DNA from 4 places in the Bacillus sp. FSL K6-3431 genome. Region 4 is predicted to be linked to each of the others. Evidence: riboswitches for the same ligand, from Rfam matches in the RefSeq annotation. Region 4 holds a riboswitch; each other region holds the start of a gene.
What was found. A riboswitch is a leader RNA that binds a small molecule or an ion and turns the genes downstream of it on or off. The one in region 4 is predicted to bind thiamine pyrophosphate.
Positions count from the first base shown of each region.

Region 1: it holds a riboswitch for thiamine pyrophosphate, as region 4 does, so the genes downstream of both, MHB53_RS12090 (YkoF family thiamine/hydroxymethylpyrimidine-binding protein) here and thiT (energy-coupled thiamine transporter ThiT) in region 4, are expected to answer to the same signal.
Region 2: it holds a riboswitch for thiamine pyrophosphate, as region 4 does, so the genes downstream of both, MHB53_RS19670 (ABC transporter substrate-binding protein) here and thiT (energy-coupled thiamine transporter ThiT) in region 4, are expected to answer to the same signal.
Region 3: it holds a riboswitch for thiamine pyrophosphate, as region 4 does, so the genes downstream of both, MHB53_RS17630 (lipoate--protein ligase family protein) here and thiT (energy-coupled thiamine transporter ThiT) in region 4, are expected to answer to the same signal.

Region 1 covers NZ_JBBOCT010000001.1:2,358,330-2,362,944, forward strand. The annotation lists gene MHB53_RS12075 (carbohydrate ABC transporter permease) at 1-220, opposite strand, end outside; gene MHB53_RS12080 (carbohydrate ABC transporter permease) at 239-1,117, opposite strand; gene MHB53_RS12085 (extracellular solute-binding protein) at 1,182-2,483, opposite strand; TPP riboswitch at 2,727-2,838, shown strand; gene MHB53_RS12090 (YkoF family thiamine/hydroxymethylpyrimidine-binding protein) at 2,925-3,521, shown strand; gene MHB53_RS12095 (hypothetical protein) at 3,899-4,219, shown strand.
Region 2 covers NZ_JBBOCT010000001.1:4,062,083-4,066,697, forward strand. The annotation lists gene MHB53_RS19660 (hypothetical protein) at 60-524, shown strand; gene MHB53_RS19665 (TIGR01777 family oxidoreductase) at 722-1,624, shown strand; TPP riboswitch at 1,844-1,953, shown strand; gene MHB53_RS19670 (ABC transporter substrate-binding protein) at 2,168-3,160, shown strand; gene MHB53_RS19675 (thiamine-binding protein) at 3,173-3,463, shown strand; gene MHB53_RS19680 (ABC transporter permease) at 3,463-4,221, shown strand; gene MHB53_RS19685 (ABC transporter ATP-binding protein) at 4,229-4,615, shown strand, end outside.
Region 3 covers NZ_JBBOCT010000001.1:3,617,901-3,622,515, forward strand. The annotation lists gene lipA (lipoyl synthase) at 1-644, opposite strand, end outside; gene MHB53_RS17630 (lipoate--protein ligase family protein) at 644-1,480, opposite strand; TPP riboswitch at 1,557-1,662, opposite strand; gene MHB53_RS17635 (GTP pyrophosphokinase) at 1,772-2,521, opposite strand; gene MHB53_RS17640 (GntR family transcriptional regulator) at 2,700-3,083, shown strand; gene MHB53_RS17645 (ABC transporter ATP-binding protein) at 3,070-3,981, shown strand; gene MHB53_RS17650 (hypothetical protein) at 3,950-4,615, shown strand, end outside.
Region 4 covers NZ_JBBOCT010000001.1:971,060-975,674, reverse strand. The annotation lists partial or broken gene MHB53_RS04940 (class I SAM-dependent methyltransferase) at 409-1,107, shown strand; gene MHB53_RS04935 (anti-repressor SinI family protein) at 1,875-2,003, shown strand; TPP riboswitch at 2,482-2,581, shown strand; gene thiT (energy-coupled thiamine transporter ThiT) at 2,652-3,254, shown strand; gene MHB53_RS04925 (SRPBCC family protein) at 3,667-4,110, shown strand; partial or broken gene MHB53_RS04920 (IS3 family transposase) at 4,277-4,615, shown strand, end outside.

The sequences.
Region 1 (4,615 bases), 1.4 Mb from region 4:
CCCATGCAGTTTTGTAATTTTGGATGAGCCATTGCGTTGGTATTTCAAATGGATTTTTTGCGAATTCAATATTACTTTTAAATGAATTCAATACCATCCACAAAATTGGATAGGCGTTAATCAAAGCATAAATTGTTAACAATATATAAATAATTGATTTTTTTGAGATATTTCTCGCTTTAAGTTGGTTATCACTATGTTTTAAATATGTTTTTGCCATCTGTTCTTCCCCCTTTCCTTATTTCGACGATTTCCTTTGAAGTATCAGAGTAGTTAGATATACCAATGCTAAGCTAAAGAAAAAGATAAATAAGGATAAGGCACTTCCATAACCATATCTAGTTGACGAAAATGTTTGATCAAACATATACATTGCTAGTACTTCGGTAGAATGTCCTGGACCTCCAGATGTCATGACATAAATAAGGTCAAATGTGCGCAGGCTTCCACTAATACACAAAATAACAGCAATTGTAATAATATCTTTCATCATCGGAAGCGTAATAAAAAGTGTTTTATTCCAGCCAGTTGCCCCATCTATTTCTGCAGCTTCATAAATCTCTTGAGGTATATTTTGCAGGCCTGCCAAAAAGATGATTAAGTATAGACCAACGAATTGCCAAATAATTGTTATACAAACAGATATCATTGCCCATTTAGGGTCACCAAGCCAATTTTGCGTCCAACTTTCCAAGCCTATTGAAGTTAGTAATTGGTTGAATAATCCCATTCTTGAGTTATACATCATGCCCCAAACTAAAGAGATGATGACAGTAGAAATAACAACAGGCATGAAACCAAGTGTTCTGAAAATTTTTCCACCTTTTAATTTTCTATTTAAAAGCAGCGCAAGGCCAAGAGCAATCGGTATCTGCCCAAAGACGGATGCACCAACAACAAACATATTATTTTTTAATGATTGCCAAAAGATTGGATCATGAAGCGCTTCCTTAAAGTTTGCTAGACCAATAAATTTCATCTCTGTGAACCCATCCCATTCCATGACCGAATAATAGAATGAAATAATGATAGGAACAATAGCAAAAACAACGTAAATAAGCACTGCTGGCGCTAATCCAATAATTGCTGGCCACTTACTTCGGCTTAATAAATGCATAATTTCCCTCCTAAAAAAGGGAGGAAATCAAGCGTAAATCTATCTTGATTTCCTACCAGTCTTTTTACTTTTGTTTATCAACTGCCTGCTGCAGCTTTTCAGCTAATTGTTCAGGAGTCAATGTTCCTATTGTCATTTCCTGTAATCCTGAATTAAGAATATCGGTAATTTCGGTTGGTAGCGATGCGTCGTAAACAGGTACAATTTTTTCAGATGTTAATTTCGATACTTCTTTCGCCAATTCACTGACTTCTGCGGGTGCTTCAATATCTGCTACAACTAAAATGTCAGCTTTCATTAAGTTATTAAAGTAATCCTCCGAATAAAAACTTTTCAGGAATTTCTGTGCTGCTTCTAACTTTTCCCCTTCAAGTTCATTATTCAAAGCTATCCCTGTTCCTGTAACTGCTGAAACGGCTTTCGGATCCCCTAACCCCCCTGGTACTTCAGGAAATAATGCCATGCCAATGTTTTTGTCAGGTGCGCCTTCCAATACCGGCCCAAGTGACCACGCTCCGTCAATCATCATTGCCGCATCACCTAACATAAACAGGTCTCTATGTTGGTTGTTATCTATAGAGTTAAAGTCCTCGTTAAAAGCTTTCAAATCAGACAGTTCATTAATGATACCTAATGCTTCAATAAACTTCTTATCCGTAAATTTCTTTTCACCAGTATCTAAAACAGCCGTCAGAAAATCATCGCCAGTTAAGCGGTCGCCAATCGTACTAATGTACGAGGACTGTAATAACCATTGGGCTTTGTTCCCAAGTGCAATTGGAATAATTTTTTGTTCGTTAAATTTGTTAATTAACTTTTTAAATTCAGCGTATGTTGTGGGGAATTCATCGTATCCTGCTTTAGCCAGCATATCTTTGTCATAATATACAAGGCTTGTCGGTGTAACGTTCGCAGGTATTGCATATTGTTTCCCATCAACTTGATAATCTCCAAGCTGTCCTTCTGGAATTAAATCTTTCCAGTGACTCATAATATCATCAATTGGCTGGATCAATTCGCCACTAACTAATGGCTTTAGTTCTGCTCCGGGAAACACTTGCACTAAATCCGGAAGTTGCTTTCCTGCTGCCTGTGTTTTTACTTTCACCTTGAATTGGTCATGAGGGATACTTTGTTGCTTAATTACAATGTCAGGATTTTCATCCATAAACTTCTCGATTTGTTCCAAGTTGGCAGTGTTTTGAGGAGATGGTTCAGTCCAAATATTCCAAAGTGTCAACTCCACTTTGTCACCATCCACTTTTCCCTTGGAACTACTATCTTTCTCTTTACCAGAACAAGCTGCGATAACTAAGATCATTGCAAGCAACAGAGCAAATAAACTATGTCTTTTAAATTTATTCAACTAATTTCTACCCCCTAATAATTCTGATTACTTAACAATCTAATTGTAAGCGCTATCCCTATTTGCAGTAATCCTAAAATTTTAAGATAGCATCCTAAAATTTCACTTTCGACAAGCATACTTCTTATCCTTCGACAAAAAATATAGTCTTTACTTCTTCCGAATAATCAGATATGATGTTGGCGAACGAACAAAAAGGCGCAAGCGATACTGTTCGTTCAACATTAATTAACTGCATATGATCTGTTGCACTAGGGGTGCCGAAATGGCTGAGATAAGGACGTGGAAGAGCGTTCAAATCCCTTATTTACCCGATCTGGATAATACCAGCGTGGGGAAGTGTAGCTGTTTTACGGACGCTTAATTTTCCGTATACTGCTGCATCTTCCCATAGATGCAGTTTTTTTATTGTAAAAAAAATAGATTCAAGGAGGATTTTTTATGACACATTCAGTTTGCGGTACTAGTAGAATTGTAGGTTTAAGGTTTTCTCTTTACCCGATGAGCGATCAGTTCGTTGAGATTATCAAAACTACTTTGAAGGATGTAGATACATCAAAAGTGTGGATGAAAACCGACGATATTAGCACATGCATTCGTGGGAAAATGGAGCATGTTTTTGACGTGGGAAAAGCCGTATACATTCATGCAGCAAAAACGGGTAAGCACATTGTATTAAATGGAACCTTTTCCATCGGCTGCCCTGGTGATTCTGATGGGGATACATATATGTCCGAAGACAATTTCCGCAATAATGAACCTATTGTTGCCGACCTTCATATCGAAGCACCAACCCAATTCGCGCTTTACCCGTTGAATAATGAGAACTATATGCAAATTATTGCTGATGTTTGTGGGATTGCAAAAGAAAAAGGCACATTAACAGGCGGGGTCCACTATGCAAGTCGGCTCGACGGTGATGCTCATGATGTATTTGCAACGCTTGAACAAGCGTTGCGTTTTACCCAAGAGCAAGTAAGTCACGTCACAATGACCGTCAATATTTCGGGTAATAGTCCATCAAGAAAAAACAAGTGAACTCGTTTAAGCAAAGCTGTCGGGGAAATCAGGTGGGGACTCTTACCTTACCTGATTGGTAACTCCCACTTACGCTTCGCTTAGAGTGAATATCATCAACCCTAAAGAAAGACCAGGGTAAATGTGAATAGAATAGACTCTCGGAATTTCGAGGCGTAAATCTGCCGAATTTCCAAAAAACTACTGGGAATTAAGCTTTATTGAATATTTGGTATTCGTTTTCAAAATTTTTTCAAAAGAAGCGTCACATATTTATTTTTTAAAAAGGCTGTTTTTAAAAACATTGTTGCCAATTATGCCCAAGGTAGTACGTTGCGAAAATTCAATAGCGCTGGCAACAATGCTGACAGAATCATGCTGGGAAGCAGGTTGAAGTCTTGGATACAACGGTAAATCATATCGACTGTCGCTGGTGGATATCATGTAAAGCTGTGATTGAGGTGTTGGAGTTGAAACCTACTGTTGTTCCACATGAAGATTATCAAAACTTCGTCTTGGACCATTATTCTGAAAATGTGCTCACCATTGTAAATAATGATTGGCCTATTATTTACAAGCTATGGATTACAGACCTATCGTATCTTACGCCGTGGCTCCAAAGTTCTTATTCGAATAGAGGCCCTGAGCCTCGAGACCCGGCTTCAATGATTCGTTCCTACCTTCTGCTTCTCTTAGCTATTGCAGTGCCCAAGGACTAACTAAATGTAACCACTCGCGCAAGTATTCCCAGTCTGATATCGACTTAAGGTGGGACAGTTCACGGGAAAAGTACTCCAACGGAAACAACCATCTTTACTTAGTAAGGAAATAAATCCTTTCACCGGCGATTACTGTGATGTTTCCAAAAAGTCAAGGGTTTTCGACAGAAATAGCAACAAAATTTCTTTGTATAAAACGGAAATCGTATGAAAAGGAAAAGATTTGAGAACAAGGTATAAACAGTCGCCCTACCATGAGCAAAATAATATCTCAGTTGGTTGGAGTGGAAGGCGGCGACTCCTGGGGGGTGACAGGTGAGACCCCGCAAGGCGCGTAGCGACTGAGGAGGCTCACCGCACGCCCCCCGGAACGCGTCCGCCTGGAACGGAATTCAA
Region 2 (4,615 bases), 3.1 Mb from region 4:
TTAAACACTCGTCATAAAAGGTAATTGAGTAAGTAAAAGAAATTTTAGGGGCGATAAATATGAGTACAGTTTTTTCAAAATCAAATGAAGATTCGAAAGTAAAAGTTGGATCCAATCTACAGATCAAGGCGTTTATCAAAGGTGAACCATCACCATTTCTGAATCTAGATTATCAGAATACAAAGGTTTATGAACTCACAGATTATACGCTGCGAACACCATTTGAGAAGATGGACGTATTTAATGAATTGTTGCAGCTAGAACAAAATTGTGAGTTAGTAATTTTACCAGTTACGGAAGCGACAACAGCACTTTTGCGTGATATCCCGAAGGATGAAACATATGATAAAACGGCATCACTTTTCAATATGCTTTCGTCAGTCAAAGAAACAATAGAGCGAGATCGGTCGTTTATTATCGCAGAGAATGGAGTTTGTGCTGATCTACTACATAAACTTAAGGCATTAGGCTTTTCTTTAAAAGAGAAAACAGAAGCTGAGCTGAAGGCAATTGAATTAGCTTGATTGAACGAACCGATCTGACTTAAACGAGTTGATCGGTTTTTTGTGAAGTCAGAAAGTGTAAGTGAATTTTGTGTTAGCTCCAACAGATACTACGTACTTTAGTGCCGATACCACTGGTCGAGCGAACTTAGGAGATGTTCGGTAATGCACATATGTAGTGTTGAAGGCGCCTGCATTTTTCTGAAAGAGGGGATCACATGCATGTTGTTATTGCGGGAGGAAGTGGTTTTGTTGGCCAGGTGTTGCAAAATCGATTATTGCATGCTGGATATGAGGTAACAATTTTGACGAGAAGTCCTAATAAAGTGAAGCAAACAGACCGGCTTCATGCAGTTCAATGGCTTGCTGATCAAAGTGAGCCTGAAAATCATCTCACTAATGTAGATGCGATTGTCAATTTAGCAGGTGAGTCAATAAATGGATTGAGATGGACGAAAGCAAAGAAAATTCGAATTTTACAAAGTAGAATGATAGTGACAAAGGAAATTAATCGTATCATCAGTGTGCTTGATCAGAGACCAAAAGTGTTAATAAATGCATCTGCAGTCGGATTTTATGGTATGTCAGAAAAAAACACTTATACAGAGAAGGACGACTCTATTGCAACAGATTTTTTAGCGACTGTTGTGAAAGCCTGGGAAATTGAAGCGCAAAAAGCGGAACAATATGGTGTTCGGACAGTTATGGCTAGGTTCGGGATTGTACTTGGTTATGATGGGGCACTACCGCTAATGGTGCTTCCGTATAAATTATTTATTGGAGGCACTGTTGGAACTGGAAGGCAGTGGGTATCATGGGTACATGTTGCGGATGTGGCTGGATTAATTCAATTTTCGATCGAACATCACACTATTTCCGGACCGCTAAACGTGACTGCACCCGAGCCAATAAAAATGAAAGAGTTCGGAAAAACAATTGGGCATGTCCTTCATCGTCCACATTGGTTACCTGTTCCGAGCTTTGCACTACAAGTGCTATTAGGAGAAATGAGTGAAATACTAATTAACGGGCAACGAGTTCTTCCAGAAAAGGCGATGGAACATGGTTATTCGTATGAATATCCTACTTTGGAGAAGGCTTTAAGTAACTTATGGAATTAGCGTTGAAAGTTATAGAAATAATGGCGAAGGTTATAGAATTATGGATGAAAGTCACCGAAATAATCGTCCTAGTTAGGGAGTGATCAAGAAGAAGTAGATCATTTATCAACATAAGTTTTTAACTGGATTTTAATAATTATTCGTCATTTCAGTAATGGTTATAGCATTTAACTGGTTTATCCCTCTTAATCTGCTATAATGATGAAGGAAATATAAATATGTGAAATGTGGGGGAACCGGTTATGCTGGTTGAGATAGTATCCTTAAGATACTGACCCTTTGAACCTGCTCTGGCTCATACCAGCGAAGGGAACGTCAATTCATTCATTAATGAGTGTTCTTACAGACGCCCGGGTTCTTATCCCAGGGCGTTTTTTCGCATCTAGATCCAGCGTCTAACTAACACCTCGATTCACAAGTAGCTCTGATTCGTGGCAAACCGTGCAGATCATCATTTGCCTGTCAGAGCTGTTCAAGGCGCTTGTGCTTTTGTTGTTTTAGCGGTTCCTTTTCTCTATTTTATAGATTAGGAGGAAATAAGGAATGAAAAAGTGGTTAATTAGTATTATTGGACTGTTTTTATTAGTAGGCTGTGGCTCAGGCGCAGACGATATCAAAGGTAAGGGTGAAGATAATTCGCTAAAAAAAGTATCCCTCGTATTGGATTGGACCCCAAATACGAATCATACCGGATTATATGTAGCGAAAGAGAGGGGATTTTTTAAAGATGAGGGTCTGGATGTAGATATTATTATGCCTGGTGAAGCTGGAGCAGATCAACTCGTTGCCTCAGGTAAATCTGAGTTTGGTATTGGTTATCAAGAAAGCATTACGGAAGCAAGGGTGCAGGATGTACCAATCGTGTCGATCGGCGCTGTGATTCAGCATAATACATCAGGTTTTGCATCGCCTGTTGCTAAAAATATTCAATCACCAAAGGACTTCGAAGGGAAAGTATATGGTGGTTGGGGTGCACCTGTTGAGCAGGCCGTACTATCATCGTTAATGTCTTCAGAAAATGCCGATATTAAAAAGCTTGAAACGATTAATATGGGTGATACGGATTTTTTCACAGCGGTAAAAAGAGACATTGATTTCGCTTGGATATTTTATGCGTGGACTGGTGTAGAAGCTGAACTTCGTGGCGAGGAAATCAACATGATATATTTAACGGATTATACGGATAAACTGGATTATTATACACCTGTCATTACGACGAATGAAAAAATGATTAAAGACGATCCAGAGACGGTAAAAGCATTTATGGCTGCAACTTCCAAAGGCTATGAATTTGCCATTGATAATCCTCAAGATGCAGCGGATATTTTAATAAAAGCTGTGCCAGATTTAGATCCTGAACTTGTGAAAAAAAGCCAAGAATGGCTTGCGCCAAAGTATAAGGATGACGCTCCGAGATGGGGAGAGCAAAAACAAGAAGTATGGAAAAACTATACAGACTGGATGCTCGAAAATAAATTACTTGAAAAAGAGATAGATGTGGAAAAAGCATTTACAAATGAATTTTTACCTAAATAGGAGGGCTTTAATATGGCAAACGCATTAATTAGCATCCAAATTATACCGAAACCAAAGAATGGTGAAGATGTTTATCATTACGTGGATGAAGCGATCAAAATCATCGAGGATTCCGGAGTGAAATATCAAGTCAGTCCATTGGAAACAACAATGGAAGGTGAATTATATGAGTTAATGAATGTGATCGGGAAAATGAATGAGCGAATGACGGAAATGGGTAGTAGCAATGTTGTTTCGCAAGTTAAAATTTTATATCAGCCGACTGGGGTTGAAATGAGCCGACTAACGGAGAAATATCGCTGATGCTGTCTATGTTAAAAAAAGGATGGAAGCCGGTAGCGGTTCTCATCCTTTTATTAATCATCTGGGAGCTAGCAGTAAAATTGGCGGAGATTCCAAAATGGTTGCTGCCAGCGCCAAGCGTTATCTGGCATGAGGCGATTAATGGGTTCGATCAATTTCTACCCCATATACAGTCAACAATCGTGCTAGCATTAGTCGGGTTTATGATTGGTTGTTCGATCGGACTTTTTGTAGCGATTCTATTGCACTTGCTTCCCGGTGTACGAGAGGCCGTTTATCCGTTACTGATTTTATCGCAAAATGTACCTATTATTGTGCTCGCACCGCTGCTTGTTATTTGGTTTGGTTTTGGCCTTTTGCCGAAAATGATCGTCATCACGCTCGTATGTTTTTTCCCAGTGACGATTGCTGCCCTTGGTGGTTTTCGCAATCCACCTACTGAAATGAAGCATTATATGCTAATGGCTGGAGCATCAAAAACACAAATTTTTTCAAAATTGGAATGGCCTCATGCGTTGCCTGCTCTTTTTTCCGGTCTGAAAATATCTGCTACATATAGCATGATGGGTGCTGTAATCTCTGAATGGCTTGGTGCGAAAAAAGGGATAGGGGTATATATGACGCTTGCTTCCTCATCGTTCCGAACGGAGCGTGTATTCGTAGCGATTATGATAATCATGATTTTGAGCATGCTTTTTTTCAGTATCATTACTGCTGCAGAAAGATGGCTTGTAAAGTGGAACGGAAAGGGAGAGTGAGGCTATTTTGGGCACATTAGAAATTAACAAGCTCTCGAACAGTTTTGATGGGCGTGAAATATTAAAAGACATCAATCTTAACATAGAGGAAGGGGGGTTTCTAACAATTCTTGGTCCATCCGGGAGTGGGAAAAGCACATTATTCCATTTGATTGGCGGTTTACTTGAACCTGATCATGGTTCTATTGTTTTGGATGATGTAAACATTACCGGAAAACGGGGACTAATTAGTTATATGCCCCAACAACCTGCGCTATTTCCATGGCGAACAGTTTTACAAAATGTGCTGCTTGGTCAGGAATTGCAAGGGAAAATAGAAATGGATAAGGCTTTAAAAATGATTAAACGTGCTGGGTTGGAAGGCTATGAACAAGCATTTCCAGACGCGTTATCT
Region 3 (4,615 bases), 2.6 Mb from region 4:
TTTGTTTCACCAAGCCCGACCATAATACTCGATTTTGTTGGTGTATTTGGCGCAATTTCTTTTACTCGTTTTAAAAGTTCAAGAGAGCGGTCATATGTTGCTTTTGCACGAACCCTTGGCGTCAAACTTCTTACAGTTTCAATGTTATGATTAAAAATATCCGGACCACTGGACATTAAGTTTCGTAAGTTTTCGTAATCACCTTTCATATCTGAAGGCAGAATTTCAATCGTACACCCAGGAACCTCCTGACGGATTGCACGAACAGTTTCAGCGAATACACCAGCACCGGCATCATTTAAATCATCGCGGGCTACTGCTGTAACAACGACATGCTTAAGCCCCATTATCTTCACTGATTCAGCCACTCTCATAGGCTCATTCAAGTCCAGTTCGTTTGGCAATCCAGTATTGACTGCACAAAAACGACATGCACGTGTACAAATAGAACCAAGAATCATAAAAGTAGCAGTTTTACGTTCACTCCAGCATTCGTGAATATTCGGACAACGAGCTTCCTCGCATACCGTATTCAAGCCTTTTTCACGCATTAGTTTCTTTAATCCTGTATATGCTTCATTCGTATTAATCTTGGTTTTCAGCCAATCAGGCTTTCTAATATATTCTTCTTTTTTAAATGCCATTATTTTAGCACCTGCTTTCGATTTTTGAAGTTCCATTCGTCCGATTGATACTTAGATTCTGCTATGGTATGTACTTCATTCCACTGCTCATTAGTGAGTTCGAACGGAATAAATGTAAGATTTAACTCCTTTTCAAATCCATATTGAAAAGCTTTGGCAGCTGCTTCGAATGTAATTTTCTTTTTTGCTGCTTCATTCATTGTGATCGCTTTTTCGGAAAAGGCTTTTCGCTGCCGCTCTCTCATTTTGTCTGATGAGAAGTTGAATAAATCGAATAACATTTGATTATCAATGCTAAACGGAAGTGAACCATGCTGTAGCAATACGCCTTTTTTTCTTGTTTGCGCATGTCCCGAAATCTTTTTCCCATCAACAAGCATTTCGTAATCAGATGGTCTTTCAAAACAGACCGCAGTACCGCTTTTTTCAAAATGCTCCTTCGGCATGGAGTAGTCTGCATCAATACCTAATTCCTTAAATCCAGCCATAATTCCTTTCGATAATGTAAAATAGGCCGCACGGATCGAATCAGCTATGTAGGATTTCTGCTCAGAAACAGCGATGCTGTATGTGAGTTCGTCCTCATGTAAAACAGCGCTTCCCCCAGTTAGGCGTCGAACAAATTCGCATTCGTATCGATCTACTGCAGAGAAATCAATCGTTTTCTCAAGTTTTTGAAAATGGCCAACAGAAAGCGTTGGCTTCGACCAACCGTAAAATCGGAGCACAGGTGGGATTTTACCTTCACTATGCCAATTCAACAAAGCTTCATCTAATGCCATATTAATAGCAGCATGATGAAACCCAGAATGAAGAAGGCCCCATGTATCATTCATGATTTTCAACTCCTTCGATTTGAATAGAAAAAGACCACATTCTAAGGAATGCGGTCTGATTGTATGCCAATTTGTAATGCATACGACCACACTTCCCCACGCTAGCATTACCTAGTTTCGGGTACAAAGAGTCAGAGCTTGATGTCTTCTCAGCCGCCATAGCAGCTCCTCCAGTGTATAAGTCAATATTCAATCAACAATTCCTATGTTAGCGAAAGAGAATCTACATGTAAAGAAATCGGATTGCTAGATAGTCTAGCAATCCGATTTCCAATTATGGAATGTTGGGTATTATGCTTGGTCAGTTAGTTTCTTATAGCGAGCAAGTGTTTCAAGCATTTTTGAAGGAATGGTTTGATTAGCCAACATGATCAGATCTTCTTCCTCTTTATCTTCTTCTTTAAGGATGGATACCTCTTTGTGAAGACGTTCCATTTTACGGTCCAGTTCGGCAGCGACAGTGGCCGTCTCCTCTAGTTCTTTTGATAAATGTTCAGGAATGTCTTTATTGTATTTATAGTAAATTTTATGCTCTAAACTAGCCCAAAAATCCATCGCAATCGTGCGGATTTGTATTTCAACATATGTATTTTCCACTCGATCAGACATGAAAATTGGAATTTCTATAATCATATGAAGACTCTGGTAACCATTTGGCTTTGGATGCTTAATATAGTCCTTACACTCGATTACTTTTATATCTTTTTGATTTTTTAGCATATCGCTTACTTGATAAATATCGGAAATGAAGGAACAGGTAATCCGAATTCCAGCTATATCTCTAATATTATTTTTGATGGAAGGGAGAGAAAATCCATATCCTTTTCTTTGGATTTTTTTTAATATACTTTCCGGAGTCTTTACACGGGACTTAACGTGTTCAATCGGATTGTAATCGTGAATATAATTAAATTCATCTGATAAAATATTTATTTTCGTATTTAACTCATCGCAGGCAAACTTGTAAGCCATCATAAATCGAGTCAATTCAATTTTAAATTCTTTTATGTAATTAAGGTCAAGTAAGTTTTGTTTTTCCATGACGGAATTCCTTTCCTGATGCAGTAATACCATTATCGTACCATAATATTAATCAAGAAATCGAATCTAATATGTCTAAAATCATAATGGGAAATAGGTGCATACATCTTGTTTTATTTTCGGTTTAAATATATACTACATTACAACACTAACGTACTATGTTAGAGGAGGTATATAAGTGATTTTACATTCGGATGGATCGAAACCAATTTATGTGCAAATAGCAGAATGGATAGAAAATGAAGTTATTAGCGGTGCGTTTATGAATGATGAAAAGGTTTATTCACAATATCAGTTGGCAGAGATGTTCAATATTAACCCAGCTACGGCAGCAAAGGGGCTGAATATATTGGCAGATGAACAGATTCTATATAAGAAGCGTGGACTTGGAATGTTTGTAAATGTTGGCGCGAAAGAAAAAATACTTAGCAAACGGAAAAATGAAACATTAAAGGGATTAATTCAAGATCTTGTTCAAGAAGCAGATCGTTTAAGTGTAAGGGAAGATGAGTTACTCAAATTGATCAAGGATGCGAGGCGAAAAAAAGATGAAGATAATTGAATGTAAAAATATAACGAAAATTTATGGAAAAAAAGCAGTTCTTGAAAATATATCTTTTTCAATTGAAGGACATAAATTAACGGGATTGATCGGACGTAATGGAGCAGGGAAGACAACACTTTTGAAAATTTTATCTGGATTTATTCGTGAAACATCTGGTGAGGTGGACGTTTTTTCTGAACAGCCTTTTAATAATTTATTTGTTTCTGCTAATAGCATTTTCATTGATGATCAAATGACATTGCCTCCAGCACTAACTCTTGCTGAAATTCTAGATGCTGCAGATAGCTTTTATGAAAACTGGGATGCAACTCTTGCAAAGGGGCTTTTTGAATATTTTTCATTGGATTCGAATCAATATCACGCAAATCTTTCTAAAGGGATGAAAAGCACATTTAATATGATTTTGGGACTATCAGCAAGATGTGCACTCACAATTTTTGATGAACCAACAACTGGAATGGATGCGGCGGTACGTAAAGACTTTTATCGTGCCTTGTTAAAGGATTATATTGCACATCCACGTTCGATTATAATTTCAAGTCATCACTTAAATGAAATCGAAGATCTATTAGAAGATGTTCTACTAGTAAATGATGGAAAGGTCCATCTTCACAAACCAATTTCTGAATTAAAAGAATGGGCGATTGGACTTTATGGAAAGAAATCTGTAGTAGCTGGATGGACGTTGGGTAGAGAGGTACTTCTTGAAAAAGATATGGGACCAGACCGTATGTATTCCGTTGTGCGAAATGATTTTACTGAAGATGATATAAAATGTGCAAGAGACGGGGGGGTAGAGTTCACATCTATTTCTTCAAGTGATATCTGTATATTTTTAACGAGTAAAAGCAAGGGGGGAATTGATGATGTCTTTAATAGAAACGAATCTATCTGATGTTGTAAAAAAACAGTTCTCATTTAAGGTAAAGGCATATTGGGGTGTATTTAATTCACTTGCGATCATGCAGTTGATTGCCGTTTTGTTTTCACTTGCACCATCGTTTAATGTTGGCTATGGATCAGCTAGTTTCTCGGTAAATATATCTTTTTATTCAGCAGATATAGTCATCGTTTTTACGATGCTTTGGGCTTTTATTTCCGCTATTTTAATAACCACAAAAGCGACAAGATATGATGATTTTGCTTTCGTGGGGAACCGAGTGAGCAGTAATATTTCAAATGCCCTTTTCCTATCAATAGCAAGTGTTATCGGTGGTATCACAGCTATTTTGTCGAGTTATTTCATTAAGGTAATTGTCCATTTTATTGGAGGAATTCAATCTGCCGGAAGTATAACAATCCAAGAATTATTGATCGGTATTGCAGCAACGATATTATACGTGTTCTTGTTCAGTGCTATAGGATATTTAGTAGGAATATGCATTCAAATAAGTAAATTATTTATCATTATCCTGCCTGCTTTGCTTATAGGAACGATTGTCACCGGCGTGCAGGTGGGCAAAGACCAATGGTTAGTAGCAGTTTTTAATTTTTTTGCTGCAGAGTCATCATTTCTTCTATTTTTTATA
Region 4 (4,615 bases):
CTTTGAGTTTGTTGGTATAACGAGCCGCTCATAAACCAGCGTACTGCTTCCATCGGTCCAAGCTTATGAAAGTTGAGCCAAAGAACGACAAAAAGTATTTGCACGACACTCACAAAGCCCCAAAGGAGCGGCGTCAAGAAGGAGCTATTCAATGACTTGAGCTTAACGAAATAACTGTTGGATGTATTGGTATTGATTTTATTAGTTCAGACAACTGTGAAATTAAACATATTGCTGTATCTCAACTGAAAGGGGAAATAAGGTAGGTAATAACATGATTAATTTCGTTTGTGATAAACACTTATTAAGTTTAATTTCTGCAGGGTTATGCTTGTTTTAGGTTTTAAAATTAAATAACTTTATTGTCTTTTTACACTTTGTACCGAGGTTTATGACCTTAGCAAAAAGATTGGTCAATCATTGGGCGGTGACATAGAATATTACCAAGATAAGCTTAAAGATTGTAAGGGACGTATTCTTGAAGGAATGGTCGGTTCTGGCCGTGTAATTATTCCACTTCTTGAAACTGGTCTTATTGTTGATGGAGTTGACTATTCACCTGAAATGTTGGCTTCTTGCCGTCAACGTTGTGAAGAACGTGGCGTGCAAACCAACTTTTATAAATCGAATTTACAGGAACTTTCTTTACCTAATAAATATGAAGCAATTATTATACCAGCTGGTTCATTTTTAACGTGAAGAATCACTTGAAGCTTTGAAGCGAATTTATGATCATCTTGAACCAGGTGGGCGCCTTATACTTGACCTTTTCTTGCCTGACACCAATTTTGAGGTTAGTAAGTTTGGCGGTACATCAACATTCAATTTTCCGAATGGGGATGTAATCACAATGGAGGGTAAACTTGTTGAAGCAGATTTATTTAATCAATATAAAGTTTCATATTTAAAGTACGAAAAATGGCGTGATGGAAAACTTGCTAAAACTGAATTGCAACGTTTTGCCATACGTTGGTATGGCGTAGAAGAATTTAAACTAATTTTAGAAAATATCGGTTTTTCGGATATGTAGTGTCCGCCGATTTCGAATATGGTAGCCAACCAACAAATGGGAACCAGGCTTTCGTTTATGAAGCTATTAGAAAATGATTTATGATTTATTAGTTGAATGACCTCTTAACGCTCCTTAATAGAGCATGAAGGGGTCTTTTCTTTATTTATCTCTATAAATCAACATTAAAATTTAACAGAACTTTGTATGTAAGAGGAATACTCTAATGAGTTTTAGTTCGAATGGAGAGGATGGCAATAATGAAGATGAGTTATTCGTTGCAATAGGAAAATCATTAAAACATTTCTGGCTTTTACTTACCTTATTTCAAAAATGAAAAGGATGTTGGTTATCTAAATACAGAAGTGTCAGACGTAGCCCAAGCCCAATACATGATAAATAAAAAACTTTATTTAAAATACTACTTGTATGCCCTATTTAACGGCGACAGTAGTCTTTTTGAGTTTCAGATATTGTTGTTCAGAATTTATTCAGTGCCATTTGGTAATCTTTACAAGAGCGTTGCTTAAAGGTGATTATACTTTAGGAATTACAAATTGTTTGGATATTTGGGGAATGGACTTTTTCACATTGCATGATACAACGTGAAAAAGGAAAAGGGGAGATGAGCCTAGTAAAAGCAATGTGGGTTTTACGTTCAAATATTTCTATATTGTGGGCTGTTTTATATACGAGAATGAAGGCTTATCACTACCTCTATAGCTAATGTAACAGTATTATGTTCTCGTTTATTTGATATCTTCCTCTTGTTACATTATGCCGGGATCATGCTCAGTCCCTAGTAATTTGGCAAAAAACAAAAAATTGACATTGTGGATTGAAAAATAAAAGAGGAGGAAGCACAATGACAAAACTTGATCCTGAATGGGTGGCATTAATTACTCTTGCGAAGGAGCAGGGGCTAACAATTGAGGAAATAAAAAATCTTTTAAAACGAGGTCCTGGTGTTAAAACGCGGAAAAACATACATTAATCAAATCGACATCAAAAAAGCTGAGTTCACCTACTTAAGGAATAAGTAAAGTATCCTGGGCACATTCTCGAACCATACTTGAATAAGCTAAGTGGTATGGCAAACAAGTCGTATTTTTCGCGAAAAACTTCGCTTCAAGTCAATTCTGTTCCAGTCACGGGCTACCGCAATAAAGACGTTAAAAATTTCGCTATGGTGTATGGATCTCTTCCGAATACAACCCCACCAAGACAGAGATATCAAGCAAGTATGAACCTTAAATCTGAAGCGATAAGACTACTAACCGTAGGAACTACAGGGATAGCCTAATTAATAACTAGTGGTTGCACTGATGATCTTAGGAATCTCCCACTTCAAACAGACCTTAAGATCGTTAAGTGGCGAGTGGTTCAACTGTACAAGTAATCTGACTTATTATATTATTTGTCTTGCATAATATATATTCTTCGTTATAATAGTGATGAGTATAATTGAATCGACGTACCACAGGGGGAGCAAATAGCTGAGAGTGGATAATTAATCCAGACCCTTCGAACCTGTTAGTTAATGCTAGCGCAGGGATGTGGCAGAACAAGAGATAGTAACTTCATATACTATTTCTGTTCCCCTATGGATACGTGCAATACACAAATCATAGGGGGTTTTTTTATGAGTAAAATTTCTTTACAAGCAATGATAGAAGCATCTATTTTTGCAGCGATGGCACTTGTGTTGGATATACTTCCTTCCATCAAGCTTACACCATCTATCTCTATATCAGTTGCTATGGTGCCCATTTTTATCGTTGCGTTTAGGTGGGGAGTTAAGACAGCATGTATCTCAGGCTTATTATGGGGATTACTACAAATTGCTATCGGTGATTATTATATCGTAACACCACTCCAAGGCTTTATAGAATATTTTATTGCATTTACTTTTATAGGATTTGCTGGGTTACTTGCGCCTGTGGTTAGTAAAACAGCATATGAAGGAAAGAAAGCGATGATGGTCCTCACTGTAACCTTAGGCATTTTCATTGGAAGCTTGGGTCGTTATTTTTGGCATTTTATTGCAGGTGTTATTTTCTTTGCTAAATATGCCTATGAAGCAGGTAAAACACCTATCGTTTTTTCCTTCATCACGAATGGTATCACGATGATTTTCTCCTTTTTATTATGTGCCATTGTCATTTGTGTCGTATTATCTATTCGACCTGAGCTAATAAAAACAAATAAAGGGAATCATTTATCGAATAATAGCAAAGCTTCATAATGTGATTTATTTTTGGCATACCAACATAATGAATGCTGCTTTTCTGTCTGCTTATTATAAACAGTCACTACAGTTTTTCCCGATTTATCTAATACTCTGTTGTTGATTTAAAATAAAGTCGCGACGTTTGTAAAAAAGATGCGATGTTTATAAAAAAGTTGCGAAGCATTACCCCTTTGGATTTTTTATCTAAAGGGGTGTTTCGTTGTAAAAGGACTTACTTATTGAGTCAGTGTAAATTAAATTTATAGAAATAATTGAAATGATATATGGATTTTGTGAAAGAATGTACTTAAAGCTAAAACGGGCAGCTTAGTTTAATAAGAGTGTTTTTAGTATTAAGACGAAAAATGTGTAAAATAGGGTATAACGGAAGAAGTTTTAAATATTCTGAAAGAGAGTTGAATTTGTTATGGATACTCAAGTAACTACGAAATTTAGAATAGATAAGCCGTCTAATGAGGTGTTTGAAGCCTTTGTAGACCCTTTAAAAATCGGGAATTTTTGGTTCTCATCGAGTTCCGAAAGATGGGAACAAGGCAAGTCTGTTACATTAAGATATGATGAATACGAAGCAGAAGGCGTTGTAAATGTATTAGAAATCGTGGAAAACATGAAAATCGTGTTTTCATGGGGTGGAGAATCTGATGAAGAAACAGTTGTTACAATTACACTAAAAGAGTTGGATCGTGCCAGTACAATTATTGAGGTAAACGAATCAGGTCTTAATGAAGCTGACCCTCAAATAGTAAACAAAATGCTAGGACAAAAAGAAGGTTGGGTATATATGTTAACGTGTTTAAAGGGCTATTTGGAGAATGGTGTTAGTGATTTGAGAGCAGCAATAATTCATTAGTGTTAAATAACTTCTTATGTTTTTTCAATTACTGGGTTTATCGGAGTTATTGTAAACGGAGTAATACTAAGAAAGTTACAATCTAATTAAATAAATCAGAAGTGCGATTCCTAAAATGAATCGCTTTTTTCTTATTCAACAATCTGTGCTTTGGAAAGGCTACAATGAGCTAACAGCTTCAGCATTAGACCGGTGGATTCGTCAGTCCGAGAGCTCTGGATCCTTTCAAGAGAAAGATAATCGATCTGATAAAGAAAATGAGCTGATCCATCTTAAGAAAGAAATGGCACGCCTTCGAATGGAGAATGACATTTTAAAGCAAGCCGCGCTGATCATGGGACGAAAGTAAATGTGATTCGGATCAATGTCCACAAATACTTTGTATCAGCAATGTGCGGTGTCCTGCAAATTCCAAGAAGTAGTTATTACTATATGCCAGTTGAACAAGAAACCGAAGATGGGTTAGATCATTTGATTCGAACGATATTTCTTCAAAATCGCAGCG